DNA from 3 places in the Micromonospora sp. CNZ285 genome. Region 2 is predicted to be linked to each of the others. Evidence: riboswitches for the same ligand, from Rfam matches in the RefSeq annotation. Region 2 holds a riboswitch; each other region holds the start of a gene.
What was found. Region 2 has a riboswitch for cobalamin ahead of metE (5-methyltetrahydropteroyltriglutamate--homocysteine S-methyltransferase). Riboswitches for the same ligand answer to the same signal wherever they lie in the genome.
Positions count from the first base shown of each region.

Region 1: linked by a shared signal. The riboswitch ahead of CLT75_RS11620 (prenyltransferase/squalene oxidase repeat-containing protein) and the one ahead of metE (5-methyltetrahydropteroyltriglutamate--homocysteine S-methyltransferase) in region 2 are both predicted to bind cobalamin.
Region 3: linked by a shared signal. The riboswitch ahead of CLT75_RS04355 (acyl-CoA thioesterase) and the one ahead of metE (5-methyltetrahydropteroyltriglutamate--homocysteine S-methyltransferase) in region 2 are both predicted to bind cobalamin.

Region 1 covers NZ_SPQD01000001.1:2,567,854-2,572,863, forward strand. Annotated here, with positions in the region: gene CLT75_RS11615 (hypothetical protein) at 64-549, opposite strand; gene CLT75_RS11620 (prenyltransferase/squalene oxidase repeat-containing protein) at 585-1,628, opposite strand; cobalamin riboswitch at 1,728-1,853, opposite strand; gene CLT75_RS11625 (alkaline phosphatase PhoX) at 2,064-3,224, opposite strand; gene CLT75_RS11630 (beta-1,3-glucanase family protein) at 3,404-4,996, opposite strand.
Region 2 covers NZ_SPQD01000001.1:2,765,455-2,770,464, forward strand. Annotated here, with positions in the region: gene metE (5-methyltetrahydropteroyltriglutamate--homocysteine S-methyltransferase) at 1-3,258, opposite strand, end outside; cobalamin riboswitch at 3,376-3,595, opposite strand; gene CLT75_RS12440 (low temperature requirement protein A) at 4,209-5,010, shown strand, end outside.
Region 3 covers NZ_SPQD01000001.1:954,358-959,367, reverse strand. Annotated here, with positions in the region: gene CLT75_RS04375 (ABC transporter permease subunit) at 1-63, opposite strand, end outside; gene CLT75_RS04370 (ABC transporter substrate-binding protein) at 60-1,034, opposite strand; gene CLT75_RS04365 (class II aldolase/adducin family protein) at 1,031-1,750, opposite strand; gene CLT75_RS04360 (Clp protease N-terminal domain-containing protein) at 1,973-2,686, shown strand; cobalamin riboswitch at 2,731-2,938, shown strand; gene CLT75_RS04355 (acyl-CoA thioesterase) at 3,070-3,582, shown strand; gene CLT75_RS04350 (LysE family translocator) at 3,586-4,212, shown strand; gene CLT75_RS04345 (PrsW family glutamic-type intramembrane protease) at 4,322-5,010, opposite strand, start outside.

The DNA.
Region 1 (5,010 bases), 200 kb from region 2:
TACCGCCCGGGCGCGCGACGACGCCAGAGCAGCTGCCGGCACCCGGTGCGCCGCTGGTCACACCTAGGGAGCGGCGATGCTCGGCGGGGCGCCGGCGCCGAAGGACCAGCCCTCGACACTGCCCGGCGCGGGGTTGTAGCCGGTCGCCCCCGACGTGCTGTAGGACCAGGAGCCGCCGCTGGACGCATGCCAGTACGACCAGTACGCGGTGGCCGGCGGGGTGTTGACGCACGGCTCGGTCGCGGCGGTGGGCTTGCCGTTGATCCGGCAGACGAAGGCCAGGCCCCAGCGGGCCGTGCCGGTGACGGTGAAGCCGGCGGCCTGGAGCGCGGCCAGGCCGGTGGCCGGATCGCCCGGCGCACAGGCGACCTGGACGCCGCCGCCGAGCGCGGCGAAGTCGACGACCACCGTGACTCCCGAGGTGCCGGCGCAGGCGGCGGCGTGCGCCGCCCGGGGCGCGGGTTCGACTGCGGTCAGCGCGACGCCGGCCACGACGGCGGCCAGCAGGCCGGCCAACCAGCTACGGGCGGTGGAACGATGACGGAACACGGATCCTCCTGTGATCGGATGAGCGGCGAGGCGGTTCACGGGCAGGCGAGCGCCGGTGCGCCGGGGTCGGCGCCGGCGGCGGACAGACGGGCGTACCCGATCCCGGTGAGACCGAGGACGGCCTGGGCGGTGGCCCGGGGTGCGGTGGCCGGGTCGAAGCCGCCGCCGTCGAAGTCGACGGCGCCCCGGTCGGCCGGCGCCCCGGCGCAGCCGACCTGGAGCCCGGCGAGGAATGCCCGGGCCCGCGCCCAGGCCGGCGGCCGGTGGCCGTCGCGCAGGGCCTGCGCGGCGAGGCCGGTGCTGTTGGCGTTCGGCGTGCCGGCCGCGTTGGCGAAGCCGCCGTCGGCACGCTGAACGGACACCAGCCAGCGCAGCCCGGCGGCGGCGTCGGCCGGACGGTCCGCGGCGCGCAGCGCCTGCGTCACGAGCGCGGTGGCGTCCACGTCGGACGTGCAGACCGGTTGCGCGGGCAGCAGCGGGTAGCCGCCGTCCGGGCACCGGGTGCCGGCCAGCCAGGCCGCCGCCGCCGGCGGCGCCCCGGCCGCCGTACGATCCAGCGCCAGCAGCGCGAAGGACTGGCTGAACGCGTTGCTGTAGTCGCCGTACGCGGACCGGTCGCTGAACCGGCCGGCCGGCGTCTGGAGCGAGCGCAGCCGGGCGATCAGGTCCACCCCGCCGACGTCGGTGGGGTCGCCGCCGCGCACCTGCACGGCGAGGGCGAGCTTGGCGGTCGCGCCCGCGTACGCCTCGGAGACGCCGTCGCCGAGGTAGCCGTCGCGGATGTCGGGCCTGGTGACCCAGGCCAGCGCGTCGGCGCCGTGGTCGTCGGCGACGCCGGTGGCGGCGAAGGCGAACACGGCGTCGAGGGTCAGCCCCTGGTCGGGGTAGGCGACACCGTCGAAGACCGCCTCGAAGCGTTCGCCGTCGACGAGTTGCCGGGCGAGCCAGCCGCCGGCGGCCTCCGGGCGGGTGACGCCGGCGCGCTCGGGGGCGGCGACGGCCGGTGTGGTGAGGGTGAGGGCGGCGAGTACGCCGCACAGGAGCGCGAGCAGGCGGTGCCGGCTTCGGCGGACGACCATCGGAAGCGCCTTTCCGGCCCGGCGGTCGTCGAAAGCCCGGACGACCGCGGCAACGCCGCGTCGACCGGGACTCCGACCCGTGGGCCACGACGGGTGGGGAGCGGGTGCACGCGTACGACGGGTATTCGGGCTCGCCGCCGCAGAGTTTTCTCTGGGCGGCCTACCGTTGCGGGCCAGCGCCGGATTTCGACCGGTCTTCCCCCGCACGTACACGCGGTGGTTCAGTTGTCGCGACAGTCTGCTGTGGCCGGAGCGCCGATGTCAATGCGCCAGGAGCCGGCCACGTGCCGTGACGGCCGGCGGAGCCGGCGGTTTCACATCCCGGCGCCGAGACGTCGTCCCGGCGCGTGCGGGTGAGGCGCGCCGGCGAAGGACGCCCGCTCTTCACCGGGCGTCCTTCACCGTGGGGTCGCGGTCAGCGGGGCCGCGAGCCGGTCATCGGCGGAACGGCCCGGTGACGCAGTAGGTGATGCCGCCGGAGGACGAGCCGGTCGTGCCGCGTTGCGACGAGAAGTACAGCCGGTCCCCGGCCGGGGTGAACGCCGGCCCGGTGATCTCCGAACCGCTCTGTCCGGTGATCCGCAGGAAGACCGAGATCTTGTCGTCGGGCGTGATCATGCAGATCTCCATGTTCCCGCCGTCCTCGGCGACGTACAGGTCACCGGCAGTGGATCCGGTGATGTTGTCGACCCCGGTCAGCGGAGGGGTGCCCGGACTGACCAGGTTGTCGTCGTAGGCGAGCTCGTACGTGCCGGCAGCCAGGTTGACCTGCCAGACGCGGTTGTCGCCCTTCGTGGTGAACCAGACGGTGTCATCCGCGTAGTGACAGCCCTCGCCGCCGTTGAACGTCTTCGCGCCGGACACCTGCTGCCGGGTCGGGGTGGGCGAGCCGTCCGGATCGGGCACCGTGGCCCAGGTGAACGTGCCGGAGGTCGCCGTACCGGCGCGGAAGACCTGGAGGGTTCCGGCGGAGAGGTCGCCCCAGGTGGTCGGCACGAACCGGTAGAACTTGCCGTCGGTCTCGTCCTCGGTCAGGTAGACGACCCGGCGGACCGGGTCGGCCGCGGCCGCCTCGTGCTTGAACCGTCCCAGCGCGGGACGCGCCACGGCGGTCCCGCCGAGGGGGTACGTCTCGAAGACCCGGCCCAGGGACACCTCCTCGCAGGAGAGCCACGTGTTCCACGGCGTCTTCCCGCCGGCGCAGTTGTTGTTGGTGCCGGAGAGGATCCGCGACGCCCCGATCACGGCACCGCTGGAGTCGAAGACGAGGCGCGAGGCACCGCCGCCCGCCCCGGCTGACACCTCCGAGTTCGACACGTAGATCCAGCCGGTGCCGTTCGGGAACACGGCGCCACCGTCCGGAGCGTCGTGCCAGGTGTACGACGTCCCCGGCACCGTCCGACGGGATCGCGCGACGACCGAGCTGGTGAAGCCGGCCGGCAACTGGATGCCGTTGGCGTCGGCGGGCTGGAGCCCACCGTAGGGCCCCGCCGCGTTCTGCGCCGGGGCTCCGTACGCCGCCGACCACGCGGTGAACGGCAGCGCGACAGCGCCCGCACCGACGACCGCGGCCCGCAGCATTGCTCGACGATCCATGGAACCTCCTCGGTAGGTTCCCCAGATCTGACCGGGCGGAGCTTACGCACATCGATCTGTTGGATGAACGTCGATGGACGCCTCGGTGCGCGACGTCGTGTCACCGGCCGTCTCGTCCGTCGCCCTGCCGGTGGCGGGAGCGACTCGCGGTCGGCCCCCGCCACCGTTCGCATGGCGGATCAGCCCTTGCGCCACTTCTGGTTGGCGGTGCCCCCGCAGTCCCAGAGCTGGAGCCTCGCGCCGTCGTTGCCGTTCCAGTCCTTGATGTCGACGCACTTTCCGGCCTGGAGATTGACCAGGTCGCCGGCCGCGTTCAGGGTGAACTGCTGGGCGCCGGTGCCGTTGCAGGTGTAGAGCTGCACCGCCGCCCCGTTCGCGGTGGACCCGGCGTCGATGTCCATGCACTTGTTGTTCTGGCTCTTGAGCGCCGTACCGCTGAACGTCCACTTCTGCGCGTTGGTGTTGTTGCAGTTCCACATCTGCAGCGGCGCGCGGTCGACGAAGTTGGAGCTCGGCACGTCGATGCACTTGTTGTTCCAGTTGCTGACCACTGGCACCCCGGTGGTCGGGGTGCCGCCGCCACCGCCGGTGAACGGGCTGAGGATCAGTCCGGCCGAACGGGGGTCGCCGTCGTGCACCAGCGACTCGAATCCGCCGACGTCGTCGAAGGCGAACGCGTACGCCCGGCCGTCGGTCATGTTGGCGTGGATCAGGCGGGCGTACTGGTTGGTGGGGTTGCTGCGGTAGAAGTCGGCGGCGTTCGTGCTGGGCTGGGTGTCGATGGTGCCGAGCGTGCCGCGGTTGAGGGCGGCGCAGAGTGTACGCGAGATCGGGCCGACCACCTGGTCGTTCGGCGCGGGCAGGTCGCCGTCGCAGCCCCAGACGCTGGCCGAGGAGGGCCGGTTGAAGGAGGCGACGACCTGGCCGCTGCCGTTGGTGAAGGTCATGGTATTGCCCGAGGTACGGCCGTAGTACCGGATTGCGGGCTGGTCGGCGAAGGGCGCCACGGTCAGGGTCTTCGTGGTGTACGCGTTCCACGCGGACGCGATGTACGAGTCCAGGTACGTGGTGCTGAGCAGGCCGGCCCCGGCCGCCTTGCCCGGAGCCAGGACGCGCAGCACCGTCCCGTCGGAGCGGGTGTGGACGGTGCCGGCCCAGCCCGGCTGCGCCCGGATCCCGTCGATGACCGCGTTGCGTCCGTTGGCCACCACGTCGCCGGTGCGCTTGGTGACGCCGTTGGCACCGGTCACGGTGACCGCGTGCGGGATCGCGAACATGTCGACCTGGGAGCTGTTGAGCCACAGCCCGGAGTCGTTGTAGGTGAACTCGCTCCAGTCGAACAGGATGTCGCGGTTCGCGTCACCGGCCGCCCAGGGCGCGGGCTGCACCAGTCCGTCCGGGGTGAGGAAGAACTTCAGCTTCTGCCCGAGGGAGAAGTAGGCCCGGCCGGAGAAGCCGCGGGGGAACTGGATCGTGGTGCTGCCGCCGTTGCCGGGGCCCGGTATGGAGACGTCCGGCGCGGGCGACGGCGGGAGCTGCCCGCCGGTCCACGGTACGAAGGCGCCGCCGGAGGTGACGTAGCCGAGCCGGCCGGAGGACAGCTGGACGCCGATGACGTAGAGGTAGACCGGGTCGCTGCGGCCGGTGGTGTTGGTGACGGTGACCGGCAGCAACGCCGGTCCGACCGCCTGGGCGGGCGTGGCGACGACGGCGCCGGTGAGCCCGGCGAGCAGGGCGGACGCGGCGGCGAGCAGCTTTCTTCGGAGACGCATGGCGACACCTCGCG
Region 2 (5,010 bases):
CGGGAGATTCAGCACCAGCAACAGCAGATTCCCGACGAAGAGGCTGGCGATGAGCGTCCAGACCAGACCCGACTCCCGCTCGAAGAGCAGCGGGCCGGGTTGGATGCCGTACTGCTCGAAGGCGGCCAGCATCACCGCGGCGGTGGCGTTGGTGGGCAGGCCGATGGCGAGCATCGGTACCAGCGTGCCGGCGGCGGACGCGTTGTTGGCCGCCTCGGGGCCGGCGACGCCTTCGATCGCTCCCCGGCCGAACTCGTCCCGGTGCTTGGACAACTTCTTCTCGGTGGCATACGACAGGAACGTGGGTATCTCAGCGCCGCCCGCGGGTAGCGCCCCGAACGGGAATCCGTAAGCGGTGCCGCGCAGCCAGGGCTTCCAAGACCGGCGCCAGTCGTCGCGGCCCATCCATGGCCGGCCGACCGGGATCACCTCGGCCGGACGGCGTCGGAGGTGCGCGGCGATCCAGAGTGCTTCGCCCACGGCGAAGATCCCGACAGCCACCACAACCACGTCGATGCCGTCTGCGAGCTGCGGCACGCCGAAGGTGAGCCGCTGTTGACCGGTCACCCTGTCGATCCCCACCACTCCGATGACCAGGCCGATCAGCGGCGAGGCGAAACCGCGTACCCGGGAGGCGCCCAGCACCGAGGTGACGGCGACGAACGACAGCAGCATCAGGGCGAAGTAGTCCGGCGCGCCGAGGCTGACCGCGAACCGGACCACCGGCGGGGTGATGACCACAAGCAGCAGGGTGGCGATGGTTCCGGCGACGAACGACCCGATCGCGGCGGTGGCCAGCGCCTGCGCTGCCCGGCCGGCCAGGCCGCGGTAACTCTCAAATACGGAAGCACCGGCCGCCCGGAGCGCGTTACCGCTGGACTGGCCGTTAGCCGCGCCGATCTCGACCCAGCATCCGAAGACCTGCAGCGCGTTCAGCCCGTACCCCTTCAAGGGCTGAACCGGGTCCGGGCCGGGCGGAACGGCGCGGCGTTCCGCCCGGCCCGCGGCTCCGCGTCCGCGCAGCTCGGTCGCAGCGGCGATCAGTTGCTGGAGGGATGCCTCGACCTCGAAATAGTCGCGCGTCTTGAGGCCGCAGTCGGGGTTCACCCACAGCCGCTCGGCCGGCACCGCGGCCGCGGCCCGGCGCAGCGCGCCGACGACCTCGTCGTGGGACGGCAGCCGGGGTGAGTGGATGTCCCAGACGCCGGGCCCCACACCCCGGCGGTATCCGATCGCGGCGAGGTCGTCGAGGACCTCCATCCGGGAGCGGGATGCCTCGATGCTGGTGACGTCGGCGTCGAGGGCGTCGATGGCCGTGATCACCTCCCCGAACTCCGAGTAGCACAGATGGGTGTGGATCTGGGTGTCGTCGGCGACTCCGCAGGTGGCCAGGCGGAACGCCCCGACTGCCCAGTCCAGGTACGCCCTCTGGTCCGCCCCGCGCAGTGGCAGCGTCTCACGCAGCGCCGGCTCGTCGACCTGGATGACCCGGATACCGGCTGCCTCGAGATCGCGGCACTCGTCGCGCAGGGCGAGCGCGACCTGGTCCGCGGTGTCTGCCAGTGGCTGGTCGCTGCGGACGAACGACCAGGCCAGGATGGTGACCGGGCCGGTGAGCATGCCCTTGACCGGCCGGTCGGTCAGCGACTGCGCGTAGGTGGACCAGTTGACGGTCATCGGCGCCCTGCGTGCCACGTCCCCGTAGATGATGGGCGGACGCACGCATCGGGAGCCGTAGGACTGGACCCAGCCGTGTTCGGTGGCGGCGAACCCGTCCAACTGCTCGCCGAAGTACTGGACCATGTCGTTTCGTTCCGGCTCGCCGTGCACGAGCACGTCCAGGCCCAGCCGCTCCTGGAGCCGGACGACGTGCTCGACCTCGGCCCGCATGCGCCGGGTGTAGGCGGTGTCGTCGAGGCGGCCGGCCCGATGCTCGGCACGCGCGCGGCGCAGCTCGTCGGTCTGCGGGAACGATCCGATGGTCGTGGTCGGCAGGGGCGGTAGGTTCAGCCGGGCCTGCTGTGCCGCCGCTCGCTCCGGGTACGCGCCGCGCTGCCGATCCGTGGCGCGCAGTGCGGCGAGCCGGCCGCGTACGGTGTCGTCGCGCCATGTGGCGGGGGTGGGCGGCAGCGGCTCGGGCAGGGACGTGGTGCCGTTGCGCAGCGCGCGGCCGAGCCGGACGACCTCATCAACCTTCTGCCGAGCGAAGGCGAGCCGCTGACGCAGCGCCGGGTCGAGAGCGGTCTCGGCGGACAGGTCCACCGGCACGTGCAGCAGCGAGCACGAGGTGGACACGGCGACGTGGTCGGCGAGCCCGGCCACCGCGGCACCGGCCGCCACGGCGGCGCGCAGGTCGGTACGCCAGACGTTGCGCCCGTCGACCAGGCCCGCGACGATCGTCTTGCCGCGCAGCGGTCCCGCGCCGGCCAGCCGCCGCAGGTTGCCGGGCCCGGCAACCAGATCCACACCGACCGCTTCGACCGGCGTGTCGAGCAGGGCGGGCAGCGCGTCACCGAGCTCACCGAAGTAGGAGGCGACGAAGATCGCCGGCCGCTGCTCCACCGCGCACAGCCGGGTGTAGGCCTCCCGCAGCGCGTCGATCTCGGGGGCGCTCCGGTCGGCGACGTAAGCGGGTTCGTCCAGCTGCACCCATCGCACGCCCGCCGCGGCCAGGGATCGCAGGATGTCGGCGTACACGTCGACCAGGTCGGTCAACCGGTCGAACGGTTCGCCGCCCGTCTCGGTGGGCTTGGCCAGCAGCAGGAACGTGGCCGGCCCGACCAGCACCGGCCGGCTGTCGATTCCCAGCTCGCGGGCCTCGCGGTACTCGCGCAGCGCCTTGTCGGGATTCGCCGCGAAGGCGGTGTCGGAGCCGATCTCGGGAACCAGATAGTGGTAGTTGGTGTCGAACCACTTCGTCAGTTCGAGCGCCGGCTCGGCATCGACGCCCCGGGCCATCGCAAAGTAGGTGTCGAGATCGCCGAGGCCGAGACGGGCGAACCGGTGCGGGATCGCGCCGACAGCGACGGCCGTGTCCAGCACGTGATCGTAGTAGGAGAACGTGTTGGACGGGATCGCGTCCAGGCGCGCGTCGCGCAGCGTCCGCCAGACCTCCTCCCGTAGCACGGCAGAGGTCGCCGCCAACTCCTCGGCGTCGATCCGGCCCGCCCAGTAGGCCTCGACCGCCTTCTTCAACTCGCGGTGCGCGCCGATGTGGGGGTAGCCGAGCACTGTGCTCTGCCCGAATGAGGTTGTCACTGTGGTCCTTCCCTCGAGGTGCCTGGCGGCCACGGGGGAAGGGGAAGGCGGGGTACGGCTGTCGCGTACCGGCTTTCCGCCCTGGCCCTCCCGGGAGGCCGCCGACGGCGCGCACCGGCGGTACGCGCAGTGCGGGCAGGTCTTCGGACTCGCGGGCACGACCGGATCCACCCGGTCACCTACTGGCCGTCGCTTCCCAGACCTCACGGTCCAGTGCTTCGTTGACGGCTGTCGTTCCCACTCACCGCTGCGGGGCAGTCCCGGATTCGCACCGGGTTCCCTCTTACGGCGCCCCACTCGCGCGGCGGGGGGGCGCACCAGCGCCGTTGTCCATCCTATGGGGCGATGAGCCGATGTGATCGGTGTGTCCGTCCTGCGGGACAGCAAGCCGTCGCGGCAGCGGAGTGCTTGCGTGCGACGAGAGGGTGACGAGGGGCTAGAAGATGGGCCGGGTCGCGGTAGTCGTGGTCGGCGGATGCGCGCCGTCGAACCCGGTCTGAACCGCCCCGGGTGGAATGGTCGGTGCCGCCGACGAGGTAGTCGCCTCTCTCCGGCGCCGACGGCTGGCCCTGGCCCCTACCGGCGCGGCGCGGAACGCACGGACCGAGGGCTCTGCACCTGCCCGGCCGCTGGTCCGGCAGGTCGGCCAGCCGGACGGGCACCTGCCTTCGCCGTAGCGCTTATCGTACTGGGCCACCGCGCGAGCGCGGGGGCAGACGAGGCCGTACCGGCTGGCCGTACGGGATGAATCACCACGAGGGCACCTGCCTCTGCCCCGGGGGGAGTGCGGCCAGGCGTCGGCGGCGCCGTGAGTCATCGCCCCCGCCGCACGTGGCGTGGGCGATGTCGGCATCGGCGATCGCGGACCGGCCGGGCTCGTTCCACGCCGAGGTCGTCGCACGGTCGCGGATTCACCTGTCGGCGGCATGAGAGGTTGCAACAGTGGTCGGGTGACCAGCGGAGAGGATGAGGTGGCCGGAGCCGGGCTGGGCGTCCGGCGAACCCTGGTCGCGACGCACGGCGGGGTGACGCGAGCCGAGCTCTTCCTCGATCTCGTGTTTGTCTTCGCCTTCATGAACGTCGCCGGCCTCATGGCCGCGCGGTCGGCCTTCGACGCGCTGGTCCAAGGCGGGCTCGTGCTCCTGCTGCTGTGGCGCAGTTGGGCCGGGTACGCCTGGGTCGGAAACCTGGTCCGGCTCGACCGCGGGATCCTGCCAATCGTCATGTTCATGGTTGCGACCGCGCTCCTGCTGGTCGCCGTCGCGATTCCGGATGTGTTCGTCGACCGGCACGCCGGGCTCTCCGCACCTCTCGTCTTCGTCGTCGGCTTTCTGAGCATCCGAGCCGTGTCGCTGTTGATCATCATGCGGAGCCGGCGACGCTCGACGCAGCAGTCGATCGCACCCGCCCGGCAGGCCTGGCTACCCCTGGCCGCCAGCGCCGTCCTGCTGCTGTGCGGGGCGCTGCTGCCCAGCCACCTCGCACCCGGACGCAGCGCCGGGCTGCTGCAGATCCTGCTCTTCGCGGTGGCGACCGCCGTCGACTACGTCGGGCTGCGCGCTCCAGGCACCGGCAGTTGGCAGCTCAGGTCGGTGCGGCACTGGGCAGAGCGGCACAACCTGATCATGCTGATCGCCTTGGGCGAGACGATCATCTCGATCGGCACGAGCCGGGGGTTCGCCGGCACACCCGCGATCACCTGGTCCGTGCTCGCCGGCTCCGGGCTCGCGCTCCTCGTCGTGGCGTTCCTCT
Region 3 (5,010 bases), 1.8 Mb from region 2:
GAGGATCTCGTACGCCGTGGCCGCGCCCGCCAGGCCCACGGCGCCGAGCCACCCCCTTCTCACTTGAGGATCAGCTCGTCGAGGTCGGGTGTGCTGGTGATGAGCCCGTCGCGCTGGGCGTAGCCGGCGAGCTTCTCGGCGGCCTGCCGGCTGACCTCGTCACGCAGGCCGGTCAGGGTGATCTTCGCGGCCACCTCCGGCTTGATCTCGGTGAACATGGGGATCTTCGCGCGCACCTCGTCCTCGTGGTCGCGGGCGTACGCGTAGGCCTCCCGCACCGCGTCCCGGAAGGCCGTGACGGTCTTCGCGTTCTTCGAGGTGTAGGAGCCGGCCGCGTACCAGGCGGAGACCGTGAGGTCGGGCGCGAGGTCGGTGAAACCCCACCCGACCGGCACCGCGCCCTGCGCCTTGGCTGCCGACAGGAACGGCTCGACCACCCAGGCGCCGTCCACCCGGCCCGTGCTGACCGCGGCGGGCGCCTGCGGGAACGGGATCTCGACGAGCTTGACCTTCGTCGGGTCGCCGCCGTCGGCACGGACCGCCTCACGGGCCGCCGCCGCGGCGATGTTGGTGAGGATGTTGACCGAGATCGTCTTGCCTTCGAGCTGCTTGGCGCTGGTGATGCCGGAGTCGCCCTTGACCACCAGGGCGCCGTAGTCTGCGCCCTCCTTGCCGGTGGAGGCGGAGGCCGGCACGACGGCCTTGACGTCCAGGCCCTTCGACCGGGCGACGATAAGCGTGGTGAGGTCGCCGGTGGCGAAGTCGACCTTGCCGGCCAGCACGGCCGGCACGGAGGTCAGGTCGGAGGTCTCGGTGTCGACCTCGACCTTGAGGCCGTGCTTGGCGAAGATGCCCCGCTCCTGGGCCAGGTAGATGGGCGCGAGGTGGCCCAGCGGCGACGAGGCGAGCCGGACGGTGGTGAGGCCGTCGGCGTTCGCCGCGGCGGGCTTGTCGTCCCCGCCGCAGGCGGCGAGTGATGTGGTGAGCAGGACGGCGGCGAGGGCGCCGGCGATCCGGCGGCTACGGGTGGTCATGCTGTTGGCTCCTCAAAGCGCAGGCGCAGGTCGAGGTCGTGTACGTGGTCGGGGAACGGCACCGGGCCGCCGAGCGGCGCGGCGCCGATGCTGGAGACGGCCGCCTCCTCGATCGCCACGACGAGGCTCGCGGCGTGCGCGGCGGAGTCGCCGGCGACGAGCAGGCCGTGGTTGCCGAGCAGGATCGCGTAGGTGCGGGGGTGCGCCGCGAACGTCTCGGCGATCGCCCGCACCGCCTCCTCGGTGCCGCGGGGCGCCCACGGCGCGACGGGGATGTCGACCGGCTGGCCGTGCACCAGCAGTGCCTCGTACCGGGCCGGCAGCGGCGTCGAGGCGAGCGCGTAGCTGGTGGCGTACGGCGAATGGGTGTGGATGACGGCGTTGACGTCCGGCCGGGCCTGGTAGACGCCGATGTGCATCTTCAGGATCGCCGCCACCGACGGGCTCGGTGTTCCCTCGTGGACCGTGCCGTCGAGGCCGACCACGACGACGTCGTCGTTGACGGTGCGCAGCGCGGGCGCCGCGACCCGCAGGTCGTCGGCGGGCCACGGGCGGAGCAACTCGCCGGCGTTGACGAGCAGGCGGTCGTCGTGGCCGGGGATCCGGACGCTGATGTTGCCGTGGCCGCTGGCCGACATGGCCGAGGCGGCGAAGATCTTGTTGATGCCGGCGGTCAGGCCGGCGCGGGCTTTCCGGACAGGGTCGTGCTGAGTCATGGCGTGCGGCCTCAAGGGGGTCGGTCGTGCCCGGGGCACGACGATGCAAGGTGTGCGGAGTGAGCCGGTGGGGCTCAGCGGCAACAGAGCGCGCTGGACGTACGGCCCTGGTCGAGGGCTCGTCGGGTGGTCAGCGGCGCGGGCATAACCCTACTATAACCCTAGGAAATGTAGGCGATCAAGGGCTGACCTGCTCGATGGTCACGTGACAGGATCGGTCAGGTGCCCAAGGTCAACGTTTATCTGCCCGACGCCCTCGCCGACCGCGTCCGCGAGGCCCGGCTACCGGTCTCCCGGATCTGCCAGACCGCACTGACCCAGGCCCTGGACGGCGCCGCGGGCGCGGCCCACGAGACCCCCGCCACCCGGTCGCTGCCCGCCGGGCTCACCCTCACCCCGCCGGCCAACCACCACGTCGCGGCGATCCTGCGCCAGGCGTACGCCCTCGCGTCCGCCTCCGGCGCGGTCACTGTGGAGCCGGCGCAGCTGCTGCGGGCCTTCCTCGACGAGGGCGAGAGCCTGGTGCTCAACACCGTCGAGCTGCTCGGATTCCCCGCCGCCACCATCCGGGCCGCCCTGGGTGACTCCCCCACCACGTCGGCGACGCCCACCGAGCCGGCCGCGTCGCCCGCCACCCGGGCGGTGCTGACGGCCGCCGCCGGCCAGGCCACCGCTCACGGCTCGGCCGTCACCACCGGCAGCCACCTGCTGCTGGGACTGCTGCGCGACGACGGCGACGCGGGCGACGTGTTGCGGCGTACGGGCGTGACCGCCGTGGTCACCCCCGCCGTGCTGTCCGCGCTCTACCACGGCGTCGCGTTCGGCCGGATGCTGCCCGAGCGCGACGCCGACACGACGGTCCTGCGCGTGATGATGCACGACGTCCTCGATCGGCTCGACCGGCTTCAGAAGCAGCTCGACGCGACGGAAGGTTGACGAGAGCCCGGCCGGGTGGCTCCGGGAGCGCGCCGGGGCTGGGTTACGCTGCGGGAAGCGCTGGTTCACCCGGTCGGCGACGGCCGGGTGTCGTAAGAGGGAACCCGGTGGAAGTCCGGGACTGCCCCGCAGCGGTGAGTGGGAACGACAGCCGTCAACAGCACTGGGCCACCGGCCTGGGAAGCGACGGCCGGTAGGCGACCTCGTGTCATGCCCGCGAGTCCGAAGACCTGCCCGCGTCGCGCGTACCACCGGTGCGCGCCGCCGTCGACCTCGCGGGTGGGTCGGGCGGGTGACACGTCGTACGCAGGGCCGTCGGCGTGTCCTCGACGTGCACACCCCGGCCGGTCGGCGGTCCGCTTCTGCGAGGACGGAACCGCACAGTGCCCGACACCATCACGCTCACCGGCCGACCACCGTCGGCCTCGCACCTGACCCTGTCGCAGATCATGGACCAGCACCACACCAACCTGATGGGCACGGTCCACGGCGGGCGCATCCTCAACCTGATCGACTCGGTCGCCGGTGTGGTCGCCGCCCGCCACTCCGACGGCCCGGCCGTCACCGCCGCCATCGACGAGACCGCGTTCCTGCGCGCGGTACGCGTCGGGGACGTGGTCCACGTGGACGCCCGGATCACCTGGGCCGGCCGCAGCTCGATGGAGGTGGCGGTGAAGGTCAGCGCGGACCGGTGGGACCGCGCCGTGCCGCCGGTGGACGTGGCGACCGCGCACCTGGTGATGGTGGCGGTGGACGACGACGGCCAGCCCCGGCCGGTGCCGCCGCTGCACGCCGAGACCGACGGCGACCGGCGGCGCTACCGGGAGGCGCAGATCCGGCGCGAGCACCGGCTGGCGCTGCGCCGGGCGCTGCTCGACGGCGCCGGGGAGGGCTGAGCGGTGCTCGGACTGTCGGCGGCCACGCTCGCCGGTTACCTGGCCGCGATCGTGGTGCTCATGCTCACCCCGGGGCCGGACATGATGTTCGTGCTCGCCAACGCCACCCGGTACGGCGCGCGGGCGGGCGCGGTGGCCGCACTCGGGGTCGCCGCCGGGGAGGCGGTGCACGTCGCCGCCGTGGTGGCCGGGCTCGCCACGCTGATCGCCGCGTCGCCGGTGCTGTTCACCGCGATCCGGTGGGCCGGTGCGGCGTACCTGATCGTGCTGGGCCTGCGGGCGCTGCGCGGCACGGGCCGGCCCGGCGCACCCGCGGACCGGCCGGACGGCGGGTGCGCCGTGCGGGCGTTCCGGCGCGGGCTGCTGACGAATCTGCTCAACCCGAAGATGATCCTGTTCAGCGTGGCGTTCCTGCCGCAGTTCGTCAGGCCCGACGCGGGCCCGGTGGCGGCGCAGCTGGTGCTGCTCGGGGCGCTGTTCGTCGCGGTGCAGCTCGCCGTGGACCTGGCGCTCGGCGTGGGCGCCGGACGGTTCGCCGGGCGGTGGGCCGACAGCCGCTGGTCGCGGCGCGTCGACCGGCTCTGCGCTGTCGCCTTCGTCGCGCTCGGCGTCCGGCTGGCCGCCGGCTGAGACGCACCGGGGCGAGTGGCGGAGCGCGGTGCGGGCGTCGGCGGCGAACTGGCGATGATCATGACGCCGTGTCCCGGAGTGGGGGCGTCACGTGGGCAGGCGGGCGGGCTCAGCGGGCGCGCTCCGCCGTCTCCAGCGGCGGCTCCGCCGGCGTCCCGGACGCGGGCGGCCGCTCGCGGTCCAGGTGCAGGCGCAGCAGCACCCAGCCCAGCGACACGGCGCCGATGAACACGTACGCGGGCTGGGTGCCGAACGTGTCCCAGCAGGTATGCAGCGTGACGGCGGCGGCGAAGGTGAGCAGGAACGCCGCCAGTTTCCGGCCGCCGGGCGCGGCGGCGAACGTGAACAGCGCGGCGGCGGTCAGCCCGGTCCAGGCCAGGTGCGCGGCGGGCGCGGTGAGACCGCGTACCAGCAGCGTCCGCTCGACCGCGCCGAGGTTGCCCTCCGACCCGACGAACGCGGCGAACGCGTAGCCCATGGTCTCCAGCGCGGCGAACCCGGCGCCGGAGGCCACGCCGATCACCAGACCCTGCGCCGGGGACGGATGCCGCCGCCACAGCAGCAGGATGCCGGCCGGCACGATCAGCTTGGCGGTCTCCTCGGCCAGGCCGACGAGCGCCATCGGCAGGACGCCGAGGCGGTGCAGCGTGCCGTACTCCAGCCAGCCGGCGGCGACCACGCCGACCACGCCGCCGAGGAGCGCGGCGACGCCGACGACGGAGCCGGGGACCGGGCGGCGGGCCGGCCGGCCCTGGGCGAAGGCCAGGAACGTGGCGGGCGCGACGCACGCGCCGAGCA